One region of the Leucobacter denitrificans genome, then DNA from elsewhere that is predicted to be linked to it. Evidence: predicted binding sites of a transcription regulator. Region 1 holds the regulator's gene; each other region holds the start of a gene.
What was found. The regulator HrcA, encoded in region 1, represses chaperone genes, less so after heat shock. The targets are predictions, from matches to a motif close to TTNGCACTCGNNNNNNNCGAGTGCNAA.

Region 1 (5,250 bases):
AAAATAAGCCTAAATTCACCGTTTGCGTGCTCAGCAGCGATGCCTTTCGCAACCTCAACCATCTCTGCGAGCAGGCTCGGGTCTCCAGCAGCGAGCTCAGTCACATTTTGGTACTCCGAAGTCTTCGGAACAACGAGCACATGCACGGGTGCTTGCGGGTTGATGTCTGGGAACGCAATAACGCGCTCGGTTTCAGCGAGCTTTTCTACTGGGATCTCGCCCGACACGATCTTGCTAAACACGGTCTCTTCAGCCATGCACTCAGTCTACCTACCAGCGACCAAGCTGGGTATTGAGTACGGCAAGTGCTGCGGGACCGGCCGAGGACGTGCGCAGCACAGTTTCACCGAGCAGAAGTGTGTGTGCACCGGCCTCCGCGAGTTTCTCGAGCTCTCGGTCGCTGAGACCGCCCTCTGGCCCAACGACCAGGTAGATATCTTGTTCCAGATGCAGTTCGCGGGCCCACTCGCTCAATCGGCGCTCACCGCGCGGGTGGAGGACGAGGAGGTGAGCATGTTGTGCCAGCAAGCAGAGCTCATCAAGCGTGGTGAGTTCACGAACCTCTGGGATCCACCCTCGCATTGATTGTTTGGATGCTTCACGGGCAATTCGAGACCACTTCGCCACTCCTTTGGCCGCCTTCTCGCCTTCCCAGCGAGATACCGAGCGATCTGATTGCCAGGGAATGACGCCATCGACACCGAATTCGGTTGCTTGCTCTATTGCGCGATCGTCGCGGTCACCCTTCGCGAGAGCTTGCACGAGATACACACCCGGAGTGGGTTTCGTTGTATTTCTCACTGCCTCAACGCGCACCGTGAACCGGTCGCGATCGATCTGGCTCACGCCGCCAGTGACCATCAGCCCATGACCATTGCCAATGAGCGTCTGCTCCCCCACTCGCAGCCGACTCACGCGAACAGCGTGTCGACCTTCATCTCCGGTGACGGTGATCTCGTCGCCCACAGCGGCCCCGACGAGCGACTCATCGAGGTACATATTTGCCATTGGCTATCCGAAGAAACGATCACGGAGCTTGCCGAAGAAGCTCTGCTTGAATTCACCGAAGTGAGGCGCGTCATCTGAGCGAAGCTGTGCCAGTTGCTCAATGAGCGCGCGCTCCTTGCCAGAGAGCTTGGTAGGTGTGACTACCTGCATCGCGATTTTCAGGTCGCCTCGGGTGTTCGTGCGAAGCCCCTGAATGCCGCGGCCTTTGATCGAAATGAGGTCGCCCGGCTGTGTGCCTGCCGGAATCTCAACGGAAACCTTGCCGTCGAGCGAATCAAGCTCGACTTCGGTACCGAGTATCGCATCGGTCATCGATACCTTAATTGTGCTGAGGAGGTCATTACCGTCTCTACTGAAGGTGTCATCGTGCTCAACGCGGAACTCAATGAACAGGTCGCCATTGGGCCCACCAAACGGCCCAACTTCGCCGCCTCCGCGCATCTGCATGCGGGTACCGGTATCGATGCCCGAAGGAATATCCACCTTCAGGCTGCGCCGCTCACGCACACGACCCTTGCCCGCGCACTGCGTGCAAGGAGTCTCGATGACCGAGCCGTAGCCTTGGCAGCTGCCGCACGGGTGCATCGTAACGACATTGCCGAACAGCGAGCGAACCTCCCGCTGCACCTGACCCTGGCCACGGCACACGTCACAGTTCACGGGGTGCGTGCCGGGCTGGCAGCCGCTCCCCTCGCAAGTACCGCACAGAACCGCAGTATTGATGGAGACCTCGCGCTGCACTCCGAAGACCACTTCTTCGAGCTTCACATCCACTCGGATGAGAGCGTCTTCGCCACGCTCGTGCCGCGACCTTGGTCCCCGTGATGCGCCACCGAAGCCGCCACCACCAAAGAATGTCTCGAAGATGTCGCCGAAGCCACCCATGCCGCCGGCTTGCCCGCCGCCCATGTCATAGCGCTGCCGCTGTTCTGGGTCGCTAAGCACATCGTAGGCATGCGTCACGTCTTTGAATCGCTCTGCGGCCTCTTCGCTCGGGTTCACATCTGGGTGCAGTTGCCTCGCGAGCTTGCGATACGACTTCTTGATCTCTTCGAGGCTCGCTTCGCGTGAAACGCCGAGCGTCTCGTAGTGATCTGCCACGGTGGTACTCCTAGGTATTTCAGTAAATTTCAGTGGGTTGTGGATCGAAACACCGGTCTTAACCAGTCTCGCCCAAAAGTTTGCTGAGGTATCTCGCAACTGCGCGGACAGTTGAGATATTCCCTGCGTAGTCCATTCGGAGCGGACCGATCACGCCGACGCGTGACGAACCCTGCTCTTCATAGTTTGTCGCGAGAATTGAGGTGCTCGAAAGCCCATACGCCTCATTCTCACGGCCAATAGATGCCGCGATCTCACGTTCGTCTTGAACGAGCTCGTCAAACAGTTTGAGAAGGGTAACCTGCTCTTCAATTGCCGCAAGCACCGCGGGCAGAGAGCCCGTGAATTCGCCCGGTCTCGTGAGATTTGCAGCGCCAGCTACAGCCATGCGGTCACTGCGGTTAGCCCGCAACTGGCCCGTCACTACCTCTAGAACACTCAAAATCAGACTGGTGTCTTCGGCAGACGCCCATGAATCCAGGCTTTCAGCGAGGTCTGCAATTGCTCGATCCGCACTGTCAATATCGAGCCCAATTACAGCACCAGCGATTCTGTCACGAAGACCACTGACCCACGCCTCTGTAACCCGCGCGGCAGGGAGCGTCGCGGCCTGCTGTTCGACCACCCCATTGCCAAGAATCAAGACAGAAAGCACCCTATTTTCACCGAGAGTGACGAGATCTATGTGTCGAACCGCTGTGCCACGCAATGAGGGGTACTGCACCACAGCGACCTGATTGGTGAGCTGAGACAGCAAGCGAACTGTTCTGGCCATCACATCGTCAAGATCGCTGGATTCGCCGAGGAACCGCTCGATCGCGGTGCGTTGCGCAGAAGAAAGCGGGCGCAGGCGCGCAAGAGTGTCGACGTAGAGCCGGTATCCCTTATCGGTGGGCACGCGGCCCGACGAAGTATGGGTCTGCGCGATCAGGTCGTCTTCTTCGAGCAATGCCATATCGTTGCGGATCGTAGCCGCTGAGACACCAAAACTGTGTCGCTCGACAATCGACTTAGAGCCGACCGGCTCATTCGAGGCGACAAAGTCACTCACAATCGCATGGAGCACCGCGAGACTGCGCTCCGAAACCATCACGCACCTCCCGATTGGCACTCGAACACAATGAGTGCCAGTCTAACGCAGGATTCTGTTGATTACCGTGTCGGCGAGTAGCCTGCCGCGAAGCGTGGGCACGATACGCGGTGTGGATCCGCTGCTCCCCAGCGCGGCACGCCCATCAATGAGGCCGTCAGCGATCAATGAGGGTACCGCCTCGCGTTCGGTATCATCGAGCACCTCAATTGCTAGCCCGTCAACAATACGAGTCTCAAGCAGCACTCGTTCACTGTGCTGTGCGTACTCGCTGAGCTCCTCTCGGGCATGCGCCGGAGACACGCCCGCGGCGATCCGCTCAGAGTACGCACGAGGATGCTTTACATTCCACCAGCGAAGCCCCCAATGTGGCTGTGCGCGCCGGGGCCCGCACCCCACCAATCCTCGCCGGTCCAATACGCCAAGTTGTGCCGAGACCTCGTCGACAGCGACCGAGACCAATTGCTAATCTCGTACCACTCAAACCCAGCAGCACCGAACTTACGGTCTGCGAGCTCATACATCTCTGCGTGTAGATCGTCGTCTGGCTCCGCGATCTCACCGCGGCGTATCTGAGCCGCGAGCTTCGTGCCACTTTCGACAATGAGCGCGTACGCAGAAATATGGTCCGGCTCGCACGCCAGCGCGGCGTCGATCGATTGTTCCCAGTCGGCGAGCGATTCCCCCGGCGTACCGTAAATGAGGTCGAGGCTCACCTGGAGGCCAACATTTCGCGCCCACTCGACGACGAGTGGAACCCGTTCGGGAGTGTGCGTTCGATCGAGCACGCGAAGCACGTGAGGAACAGCCGACTGCATTCCAAAACTCACTCGAGTAAACCCTGCATCGGCGAGTGTGCGCAGGTACTCCTCGTCAACTGAGTCTGGATTCGCCTCGGTTGTTACCTCAGCGTCATTCTCAAGCCCCCACTCTTCTTTGATCCGGCCCAAAATAAAGCTCAAATCGGTAGCTGGCAGAAGTGTAGGGGTACCTCCCCCAAAGAACACGGTTGAGACTTTGCGCTCGGGGAGGCCGACTTCACGCATCGTCTTTGCCCCGAAACTCAGTTCCGCTGCCGCTTCCCTGGCGTACCCTGCCTGGCTCGCACCGCCGCCCAGTTCGCTCGCGGTGTAGGTGTTGAAGTCGCAGTAGCCACAGCGCACGCGACAGTATGGGACGTGCACGTATACGCCGAACCCCCGTTGGCCTGCCCCAGAAACCACGCTCAAGGGCAGAGCGCCATCTGCCGGAGCAGGGTCCCCTTCAGGAAGTGCGCTTGGCACGTCTACGCGCTCGGCTGGTCGTCTGCGGACTGGTCATTCTCGTCCGGCTCATCCGCTGGTTTCGCGACACCGTTACGAAGAGCGGCACCCGGAGCGAGCGCCTGAAGGAACGCCTGTGCCTGGGCAACGGCCTCTTTAACGTGGGCACGCTGCTTTAGCCCAGCAGTGATTCCGGTACTGCTCTGAAATGTAAACCCTCTAGCGACTGCCCATACTGTGCTGTCTTCACGGATCTCAACGGTGAGCTGCTGCTCCCCGTATCCCGCGACTTCGTCGCGATCGCCCCAAGCAAACCCGAGTCTATTGGACTCATTTACGGTGGTAACCACCAGAATCCGGCGAGGGTCCTTGCTCCCAACCACGAATGAGGCAGTGGTGCCAGCAAGCAAATATGCCTCACCCTCTGGAGTGAAAAGCTCTTCGCGCGCCGCGCCAAGCTCTGGCGTTCCAGTCTCAGTGAAGTGCACACCCGGGTACTCACTCGGTTCACCCGGATCGATATCGACTACCTCGACGCCAGCAACTCGTTGAGCACCCCAGGTCATAAGCAGGTTCGCGGCGGTGAGAAATCGTTCGGTGCCACTGCCGAGCTGCAGCGTCTCTTCATACGGTGTGCTCTCCGCAGGCGGAAATCTCAGCAGGTCGGGCGCAGAAGATGCACCGATTGCAGCGTAGGCAACGGGCATGCTGGAGTAATTGGACCGACGTGGCCCGGGGGTCTCAGCACTCATTTCTTCGACGCTTCCTTCCCTTCAACATCTCCCGAAA
Region 2 (5,250 bases), 530 kb from region 1:
CGTTATTTTCGGGGGGAACCACGTACGCTACTCACGAACCTGTAAGGAACGATATGTCCGACAACACGCCGAACAACGAACCAGTGCCTAACTCAGGGGCATCAGCAGGTGACGTTCCATCGGCACCGCCAGTGCCACCGGCACCCCCAACCGCCCCGCCTGCGGCGCCAACTGAGCCGCCTGCGGCACCGACTGCACCGCCCGCAGCGCCGCAAGAACCTGCATACCAGGCACAGGCGCCGGGGGCACCATACGCAGCACCCGCACCAAACTACGCGGCCCCTGCTCCTGGCTATAGCGCGCCAGCAACTGTGCCGGGCAAGACGCTCGGCATCGTCGGGCTCATTGTCTCGATCATCTTCCCAATCTCGCTCATCGGCCTGATCCTCAGCATCGTCGCGCTCGTGCAGTCGAAGAAGGCTGGCGCGGGCAACGTTCCTGCGATCATTGGTATCGTCATCGGCCTGATCGGTGTCATCGTTGGCATTGTGATCATGGTGTCGATCTTCAGCCTCGCAGGTGCGACCACTGACGCACTTGAAGCATGCCTTGCTGGGGCTGAGTCGGCTGAGCTTCTCGGCCAGACCCTGCCTTGCTCGCAGATCATGTCGGGTAGCTACTAGGCACTCAGCACCGTTCGGCGAGCAACGCCAAGTGCTTGCTCGCCGAACGGGTGAGAATCAGTGTTGCTGAATTCTCGCCTTTGAGGCGCAAGCGCGTTCGAAGCGCGGCTGGATCAACATCCACGCCGCGCTTCTTTATTTCGAGCTTGCCTATGCTGCGCGCCTGTAGTGCTCGCTTCAAGTCTTTCTCACGAAACGGCAATTCTTCGACTATGCGAAAGGCCTGCGCAAACGGGGTTGTTTGCAACGTTTCTGAGGTGAGGTACGCGATGTGCTCGTGCAGCATGCCCGCATGAAGGTCGCGGGCGAGCTTGCCGATGAGACGAGAGCGGATCACAGCACCGTCGGGCTCATACAGGTAGGTGCCGAGTTCCTGCGCAGGCGCGTCTTCTGAGTCGGACTCACTGGTGAGTTCTGAAACCGATTTCGGGCCCGTTGACTTACTTCCAGAATGTATGACGGTTGCGACGCGGCGAATGCCTGGCCGTGCCGCTTCACCAAACCAGAGGCTCATTTCTACGAGAGCGCCGTCTATCGACACCCACTGTGCCTCTGCGTCTTCGGGAATGAGTTCCCGTTCGAATCCCGGCCCAAGTTTGACCCCACCAGAGCGCGCGGCACGCGCCGCACCGAAAGTGAAATCGAGCGAAGGAGCGTAGTCGGCTGAGGACACCCGCTTTGTGTTGCGGTGACCCGAAGTGCGGCGCGCTGGGTCGAGAAATACTGCGTCGGCATCGCCCGCACCTACTTCGGTAGCATCGCCCAGGAGTACATCGAACTTTGCTGACTCGAGAGCTGAAGCCTGCACAGCAAGGTTGTGTCGCGCAAATTCTGCGGTGAGTGCATCGATCTCGACTGCGCGCACGCGCATGCCTGCCCGGAGAAATGCGAGAGACTCAGCCCCGAGCCCACACCCCAGGTCTGCGACTGAGGCTGCACCAGCAGTAGCGAATCTCGTTGCATGAAGCTCTGCCACCGCAAGTCTCGAGGCCTGTTCAAGCCCTGCGGGGGTGAATAGCATGCGGTCTGCGAGCGCGCCGAACTTCTGGCCCGCTCGCTCCCGCAAGTCTGACTGTGTCAGGGCAGCAGCAATGAGGTCATGGTCGAAAGATTCTGACCGAACCCGCTGGGCAATTGCCGAGGGGGTCTCACCCGACTGGCGAAGCGCAGAGATTTCAGCGAGTAGGCGAGCGCCGCCCGGCTGCGTCAGCTGATCCCAGCCAGGCGTTGACGCGCGTGTCACCGGCTTAGTAGTAGTAATCCGAGCCCGCGCCTGCCGCCGCACTGATGATCATGACGATGAACCCAATGTAGGTAACGAAGAAGATCAATCCGAGGGCGAACACGCAGTACCCATAAATCAGTGCGGTGAGGGCGAGTCCGCGACCTGCATCGCCAGTTCGCTTGATCTGACTGAGGCCGATGTGGCCGAAAATGATGCCCGCGAGTGGCACGATGAAAGCGAGAATCACCGCAACTAGTGAATACGTGTTGGTGTCTTTCACCGTGGTGTTTGTCGGGAGGGGCTTCTGCTCCGCGTATCCCGAGGCATAGTTCAATGGCTGCTGACCGTATGCCTGAGACGCTTGTGGTGTCTGAGGGGCATACTGCTGCTGCGGGTATTCGGGAGGGGTGGTGGTCATGGGGTCTCCTCGCAAGAAAAAGGGTGTGGTTTCAAGCATAGTCAGGGGTGTAAACGCATCTGCCGCGGGTCACGCGCGGTTGCTGTGTTCGCTGTGCGCGATCCACACCCCAATGAGTTGGCACTCACCTTGCAAGAGTGCCAATGGGGGCCATAGAATCTCGTACAGAGGCACCCGTCTGGGTGAGAAACCATTAGCTTTGGAAAGAGGTCAACCGTGTCGGTCGCCATCAAGCCGCTCGAGGATCGTATCGTTATCCAGCAGGTCGAGGCAGAGCAGACAACTGCTTCTGGACTCGTTATTCCTGACAGTGCAAAGGAAAAGCCCCAGGAGGGCAAGGTTGTTGCAGTAGGGCCCGGCCGCGTGTCGGACAGCGGTACCCGCATTCCCGTTGACGTGAACGTCGGCGACACCGTTATCTACTCGAAGTTCGGCGGCACCGAGGTGAAGACCGGTGGCGAAGAGTACCTCGTGCTCTCGAGCCGCGATATTCTCGCAGTCATCGAGCGCTAAGCAGCTCACTCACATCGGGGCCTGCACCAGTTATGGTGCGGGCCCCGATGTATTTTGTGGGTGCTTCGGAGCCATAGGATGATCTCATGGGGAAGACGCGATCTGGACTGGGATACGGGTTCGGAGCATACTTTCTCTGGGGTGCGTTTCCGCTCTACTTCACGCTCGTAGCGGCGGTCAATCCGTTCGAGATTGTTTCGTGGCGTGTCGTCACGGCTCTGATTGTCTGCCTGCTGATTGTGACGATCACTCGAAGATGGTCGTTCGTCGTCGCGATCCTTAAGAATCCGAAATTGCTTGCGGCATTCGCGCTTGCATCTCTGCTGCTGTACAGCAATTGGCAGATTTTCGTCATCGGTGTTGTTTCAGGCAACATTCTTGAGACGTCGCTCGGGTATTTCATCAATCCACTGTTCACGGTCTTATTTGGTGTGATTTTTTGGCGTGAGAAACTCAATGTATTGCAGTGGATCGCAGTGTGCATTGCGGGCGCGGGAGTACTGTACTCGACGATTTCGTACGGCCAGGTACCGTGGATCGCGCTGGGCCTCGCGGTGTCGTTCGGCCTTTACGGAGTGGTGCACCAGCGGATTCCCAATGTCGATGGTGTCACAGGTCTCACCGTAGAAACGTTCGTCGTTCTTCCTTTGAGCCTCGTCCAAGCAGTCATCGTCGCGTCGATGGTAGGGATCACTGGTCTTTCTCATGGCGCAGGCGTGACTGTGCTCGTGCTACTCAGCGGACTCCTGACCGCTGCCCCGCTCATTTTGTTCGGTGAGGCTGCGCGTCGACTTCCCCTGACGTACCTTGGTTTTCTGCAGTTCATGACACCGGTGTTTGGGTTCTTGTTTGGCTATTTCATCATGCACGAGACACTGAGCCCCGGGCAGTGGGTTGGGTTCATCGCGGTGTGGATCGCGCTCGTCGTGCTCATCGCTGACATGTTGCGCCAAACGCGAACGATACCCCGGTCCCGTATGCCCGTACAGCCGATAACCGGTCAGATCCCCTTAGACTAGTAACCCCCGTCTTCTCCCGCCACAAGCTTAAAGAGGTTGTATGGAACAGCGTGACCCCTTCGCGTTCACTGGACTCACCTACGACGATGTGCTGCTGCTTCCGGCGCATACCGACGTCATTCCGAGTGAGGCTGACACCTCAACTCAGCTCACGAGACGCATCCGCTTGGGTATTCCGCTGATCTCGGCGGCAATGGACACAGTGACTGAGACCCGCATGGCGGTTGCCATGGCGCGCCAGGGCGGCCTCGGAATTCTGCACCGCAATCTGTCGATCCAAGATCAGGCCGAGATGGTCGACCGTGTCAAGCGCTCTGAAGCGGGCATGATCACGAACCCTGTGACCACGAACGTTGACGCGACGGTCGCTGAGGTTGATGCCCTGTGTGGCGAGTACCGCGTATCTGGTCTTCCGGTCGTCGACTCCGCGGGCGTGCTCCTCGGTATCATTACAAACCGAGACATGCGTTTCATCGATGTGAAAGACCGCGCGAATGTGCGGGTTAAAGACGCGATGACGCGTATGCCGCTGATTACCGCTCCCGCTGGTATTTCACGTGAGGCGGCCGCTGACCTCTTCAAGAAACACAAGATTGAGAAGCTTCCGCTCGTCGATAACGAGGGGCGCCTCACCGGCCTCATCACGGTAAAGGACTTTGATAAGGAAGAGCAGTATCCAAATTCCACGAAGGACGAGGCGGGCCGACTGCGCGTTGGTGCGGCCGTTGGCTTCTTCGGAGACGCATGGAAGCGCGCCGGTGCGCTGCTTGAATCGGGCGTCGATGTGCTCGTTGTTGACACCGCAAACGGTGACAGCCGCGGAGTGCTCGACATCATCGCCAAGATCAAAGCCGACCCGGCTTTCGCTGGCGTCGATGTAATCGGCGGCAACGTGGCAACGTACAACGGTTCAAAAGCAATGGTCGATGCCGGTGCCGACGCGGTAAAGGTGGGCGTTGGCCCAGGCTCGATCTGCACCACTCGCGTGATTGCTGGCGTTGGTGTTCCACAGGTCACGGCAGTGTACGAGGCTGCGAAGGCGGCAACGCCAGCAGGCGTGCCGGTCATTGCTGACGGTGGGCTTCAGCACTCAGGCGACATCGCAAAGGCACTCGTAGCGGGCGCATCCTCAGTGATGATGGGGTCGCTTCTCGCGGGCACTGACGAGAGCCCCGGCGACCTTGTGTTCGTGGGCGGCAAGCAGTTCAAGAACTACCGGGGAATGGGCTCGCTGGGCGCGCTGCAAACCCGTGGAGAGCGCACGTCGTACTCGAAGGACCGCTACTTCCAGGCTGACGTTCCGAGCGATGAGAAGCTCATTCCTGAGGGCATCGAGGGCCAGGTGCCATACCGCGGCCCGCTATCGGCCGTCGCTCACCAGATGGTCGGCGGCCTGCGCCAGTCGATGTTCTACGTCGGTGCGCGTTCCATCGAAGCGCTGAAAGAGCGCGG
Region 3 (5,250 bases), 750 kb from region 1:
CCTCGCATCTTCTGAAGCGACTCCCGCGCCGAGCGAAGAGCCCGAGGAGACCGAAGAAGCGAAGGTACCGATCTCGGAAGACGTGGAGGAGAGCGAATTCCCATGGCTCCCCGTTGCGATCGGCGGCGTTGCACTCATCGTGATCGGTGTGACCACCGGCATGCTAATAGCCGGCAACAAGAAGAAGCCGAAAGCGTAAGTAACGTGATGTGATCCACACTCTGTGACTCACGACGAGGCCCCTCACCGCGCAACCGCGCACGGTGAGGGGCCTCGTCGTTATATTGACCGACTTCGGAGCGACATTACTCCTGTGCTGTAGCCGCGTGGGACTCCCGCGGAGCCTCATTCATCGCGAGCAGCGCGGCGAAAGCGGCCCACAGGATTGCGAGCGGCATTGCCGTGTCCTTGCCGTTCCAACTGCTCGACTGCCACATCGCGAACCATTCGGACCCGATCACGATGAATCCGACGAACCAGATGAGCAGGCCAACGCCGTACGAAGCGTAGCCCCACGAACGCGCGCGATCATATACAGCGACGCCAGCGTTGCGGGCGAGGTAGAGCTTCACGCCGCCGACGAGTCCGAGTAGCGCGAAGATGCCCTCGGCGATGATGATGCCGATGTATCCGACCGTCCAGATCCACGGTGCCGTGAGCGCACGCCACATGAGCGCGTTGCCCTCGAACGTCGTGTCCATGGAGAGCACGTGCTTGACGAATTGGTAGTTAGAGTCGTAATCCATGAGATTGCCCATGAAGACGAAGAGGCCGAATAGGCCAGCGATGAACACAGTGAATGCTTGGAGTATGCGGAGCGGACGTTTCATTTCTTCACCTTTCGCGAAAACACCAGATCGATACGTGGTTCGGCGTGATTCTCGAACGAAACGGCCTGTACGAACTCCCATCCGTCTCCTGCCCGTTCGCGAACCACCTGCTGATAATCCTTGGCGAGCAGCGATCCCTCTCGGCGACGCTGCACGGCAATGCTGACAAACGAATATTCCTTCATGCGGGACCTCCTTGGCGCTTAGCATCGCAGTAATCAGGGGTTTTAGTGCTCATTCAGGCGCGGTTGTCGAAAATCGATGAGATCGCTATGTGTGGATCGAAGTACCTTTTCCGCCCTTGGTCGGTCTGGTTCGCGGTGCCACAAAACGCAAGGCGGGGCCGCACCTTTCGGTGCGACCCCGCCATTTGCAATCAGTGGGACTTAGAAGTCCATGCCTGCGCCTGGGTCAGCTGGCATAGCCGGTGCTGGCTCTGGCTTGTCTGCGACAACTGCCTCGGTGGTGAGGAAGAGGCCAGCGATCGAAGCTGCGTTCTGCAGTGCCGAGCGGGTCACCTTCACCGGGTCATTGATGCCTGCAGCAAGCATGTCGACGTACTCGCCGGTTGCAGCATTGAGGCCCTGGCCGATAGGAAGCTCAGAAACCTTGTGAGCAACAACGCCTGGCTCAAGGCCAGCGTTCATTGCGATCTGCTTGAGCGGAGCCTCGATAGCAACGCGCACGATGTTCGCGCCGGTTGCCTCGTCACCCTCGAGCGAAAGCGACTCGAATGCCTTAGCGCCTGCCTGAATGAGTGCAACGCCACCGCCGGGGACGATGCCCTCTTCAACTGCAGCCTTTGCGTTACGCACTGCGTCTTCGATGCGGTGCTTGCGCTCCTTGAGTTCAACCTCGGTCGCAGCGCCAGCCTTGATCACTGCAACGCCACCAGCGAGCTTCGCGAGGCGCTCCTGGAGCTTCTCACGGTCGTAGTCGCTGTCGGTGTTGTCGATCTCGCGGCGGATCTGCTGAACGCGACCCTGGATCGCCTCTTCTTCGCCGCCACCCTGGATGATGGTCGTCTCATCCTTGGTGATGATGACCTTGCGTGCGGTGCCGAGCATGTCGAGGGTTGCGTTCTCGAGCTTGAGGCCAACCTCTTCGGAGATGACCTGGCCGCCGGTGAGGATCGCGATGTCCTGGAGCATTGCCTTGCGGCGATCGCCGAAGCCTGGAGCCTTGACGGCAGCCGACTTGAAGATGCCACGGATCTTGTTGAGCACGAGGGTAGCGAGTGCTTCGCCCTCAACGTCTTCAGCAATGATGAGGAGCTGCTTGCCCGACTGGATTACGGGATCGACAACTGGGAGCAGATCCTTGATGTTCGAGACCTTGCTGTTCACAACGAGGATGTATGGCTCCTCGAACACGACTTCCTGGCGGTCTGCGTCGGTGACGAAGTATGCCGAGAGGTAGCCCTTGTCGAAGCGCATGCCCTCGGTGAGCTCGAGCTCGGTGCCGAAGGTGTTCGACTCCTCAACGGTGACAACGCCTTCCTTGCCGACCTTGTCGATTGCCTCTGCAATGAGGGCACCAATCTGCTCGTCAGCTGCCGAAATCGAAGCGGTTGCTGCGATCTCAGCGGTGGTCTCGATCTCCTTCGAGTTAGCGTGCAGCTCGGTGATAACTGCTGCCACAGCCTTCTCGATGCCCTTCTTCAGGGAGATGGGGTCGCTGCCCGCAGCAACGTTGCGGAGGCCCTCGCGCACGAGTGCCTGTGCGAGTACGGTAGCGGTGGTGGTGCCGTCGCCTGCTACGTCGTCGGTCTTCTTTGCAACCTCCTTGACGAGCTCAGCGCCGATCTTCTCGTACGGGTCGTCGAGCTCGATCTCCTTAGCGATGGACACACCATCGTTGGTGATCGTGGGAGCGCCCCACTTCTTCTCGAGAACAACGTTGCGGCCGCGTGGGCCGAGCGTCACCTTGACGGTGTCAGCGAGAATGTTGAGACCACGCTCGAGGCCACGACGTGCCTCTTCGTCAAAAGCAATCATCTTTGCCATGTAATTTCGCCCTCCTGGACGTGTTCGGAGCTGCGGTGGAACCAGCCGGCATCCACGCGCGGATTTAGCACTCAGTCGATCCGACTGCTAACCACAATTTTGGCACTCTCCTGCTGTGAGTGCAAGAAGAGGTGCTCGCCTAAAGCGAACGCACCGAAGTTAGTCCGAGTTATCCTTCGTCTTTGCCGGGGCCCGCATAATCGGTGCCGAGCAGAACGACGAGTCTGGCCCCGTATTCGGTGTAGTCGGTTGAGGGGTAGGTGGAGATTCCGCCGAGCTCGCTTGCAAGACCCAGTGCCGCTGACTCGTCAGCGGGATCCGCAAAGAAGACCGCTGAGATCGTGACATCGGAACTCGCTGCGGGAGCAGCTGCCAGAATGGCGCCGAGCTGCTGCTCGGTGATGATTGGTGCGAGCCGCAGCGCGAGCTCACCGTCTGCCGACGTTCCATCGAGCAAAACGACCGTCGCCTCTGGATCGAGTTCAGCAGACACTTTCGGTGCCTCCTCGGTGGGCTTTTGCGTCTCAGAAGGCAGCGGAGGCAGGCTGCCCGTGGTGTTCGCGATGTTCACGCCAATGATGCCAGCGGCGGTGAGCAGCGCTGCGCCAGCAAGGGTGATGAACACATACAGCCAAAACACCTTGGGCTGCGCCGTAACGCGGTGGGCCCCAACGCGACTCGAACGGGGAATATCGTCGAATCGGTCAGTCGGGTAGCTCTGAGTCGCAGTGCCGCGAGTTCGCTCGCTCCGCGCTGCCTCATGCTGCTGTGTCACCCGTGTCCTCCGGTGGTATCAAACTTCAATTCGGTGTGGATCGTGCCACAGCCTACCGACCTAGAATAACCCGACCGGCTGCAAACAATCTTCAGGACACTGGGCTGGTCGATCCGCCCGACTTACCCGAGCGAATCAGGAGCATAGATCGCGCGCGCCAGAGCGTCGATCACATCGGGGATGCGTGGGCCGCTCGCAAAAATCTTCGCATCGTCGATGTCGATAATGCGTCGATGCTCACCTGCAGCCGTGAGTGCGATGCTCGGTTGTGCCTCGAGCAGCCCATCGACACCGTTGGTGCTGTCGAGTCCCTTCGTCATCACAATGATGATGTCGGGGTTCATATCTATGAGTGCCTCGTCGGTCATTGGCCGCTGACCGACCCATCCGACTTCTTCAGCCACGTCGACCACGCCCAGCGAATCAAAGAGTGAGTCGACGCTGCTGCCCTCACCGAAGAGGTAGAAAATTCCCGATCCACCGCGAACATAGAGGAAAGCGACGCGGGGGACCTTGCTTTCGTCAGTGGGAATGAGGCGCGCGACCTCGGCTTCTTTTGCTGCGATCGCTGCTTCGACCGATGCATTGAGCTGATCGGCTGCCGAGGCAACACCGAGTGCGGCAGAAACCTGCTGAATTGCTTCAGCGCTGGTCTCGGGATCGACCGAGCGATCGATCACGACAACAGGGATACCGGCGTTACGCATCGTGTTCACGAAGTCGATGCCACCGATGCTCAGGTCGGTGAGAATGAGCGTCGGCTCAAGGCCCAGGACCGATTCGGCCTCAATATCGTGACCAGAGCGCACGACGAGCGGCAGATCTTCGACGCCGGGGAACTCAGTGGTCGCGTCGCGACCCACCAGTTGATCGCTGAGCCCGAGCGTGTAAATAATGTCGCTGAGCGTGCCGGTCAGCGAGATAGCGAGCACGCGTGACGTGTCGGTGATCTCGACCTCGACATCACCCGCGCGATCTTTCGACATCACGGTCGTGGGGAGCACAGCCTCGGGGGTTTCCTTGAGCGGCTCGATGCTCGGGGAACCAACGAGGGCGGTTGTGGCGCCCTCGTACGTTCTCGGATTGTCGACAGGAGTGACTGAATCGAGCGGAGGTAGCTCCACCGTTGTGCTCGACGCGCTCGTCTCTGCTGGGCCTGCGGTCTGGCAACCGGTCAAAGCGATCGCGAGACCGAGTGCGAGAGCAGTGCCAGCGCGGGCGCGCGATGAGCGAGACGCCCGACGGGCGTGTGAGTGAAGCATCAAGTTCCTCCAAAAGGTGCCGGAGTAAGCTTAACCTTTGAAAGATATGATGAAGTGAGAATTTTCTCAGTCAACACGTTTGGTCGGGCGCTTTTTCGCGCCGCACAGAACTTCAATGTAAGGATCACCGCGCGCGCATGAACAGCCCCGATCGCACCGTGCACAAGCGTCACGGACGTCGCGTCCCGCTGCTCTACGTCGTACTCTCGGTGCTGCTCGTGTTCGGCGTGCTCGTCTCGGCTGGCACCGGCCAACTCGCGATCCCACCGCAGGAGGTGCTCGGGTCGATCCTGCATCGCATCGGAATTGACTGGCTGCCGCTGCCGAGCGTGAACGCGGGGGACCAGGCGCTCTGGGCGATCCGCTTCCCGCGCGTC

Region 2: a site for HrcA is predicted at 2,384-2,410, ahead of groES (co-chaperone GroES). Genes of this name have one in related genera too.
Region 3: a site for HrcA is predicted at 2,901-2,927, ahead of groL (chaperonin GroEL). Genes of this name have one in related genera too.

What each region holds. Positions count from the first base shown of each region.
Region 1 is NZ_CP060716.1:319,441-324,690, reverse strand. It holds gene H9L06_RS01580 (HIT domain-containing protein) at 1-257, opposite strand, end outside; gene H9L06_RS01575 (16S rRNA (uracil(1498)-N(3))-methyltransferase) at 271-1,008, opposite strand; gene dnaJ (molecular chaperone DnaJ) at 1,012-2,109, opposite strand; gene hrcA (heat-inducible transcriptional repressor HrcA) at 2,168-3,199, opposite strand; partial or broken gene hemW (radical SAM family heme chaperone HemW) at 3,242-4,482, opposite strand; gene H9L06_RS01555 (DUF1990 family protein) at 4,485-5,213, opposite strand; gene lepA (translation elongation factor 4) at 5,210-5,250, opposite strand, start outside.
Region 2 is NZ_CP060716.1:846,933-852,182, reverse strand. It holds gene H9L06_RS04025 (DUF4190 domain-containing protein) at 54-623, shown strand; gene H9L06_RS04020 (THUMP-like domain-containing protein) at 628-1,866, opposite strand; gene H9L06_RS04015 (DUF4190 domain-containing protein) at 1,871-2,266, opposite strand; gene groES (co-chaperone GroES) at 2,483-2,779, shown strand; gene rarD (EamA family transporter RarD) at 2,866-3,798, shown strand; gene guaB (IMP dehydrogenase) at 3,839-5,250, shown strand, end outside.
Region 3 is NZ_CP060716.1:1,969,100-1,974,349, forward strand. It holds gene H9L06_RS09490 (HtaA domain-containing protein) at 1-199, shown strand, start outside; gene H9L06_RS09495 (DUF2165 family protein) at 306-830, opposite strand; gene H9L06_RS09500 (DUF4177 domain-containing protein) at 827-1,015, opposite strand; gene groL (chaperonin GroEL) at 1,217-2,836, opposite strand; gene H9L06_RS09510 (hypothetical protein) at 3,006-3,611, opposite strand; gene H9L06_RS09515 (heme/hemin ABC transporter substrate-binding protein) at 3,734-4,873, opposite strand; gene H9L06_RS09520 (FecCD family ABC transporter permease) at 5,011-5,250, shown strand, end outside.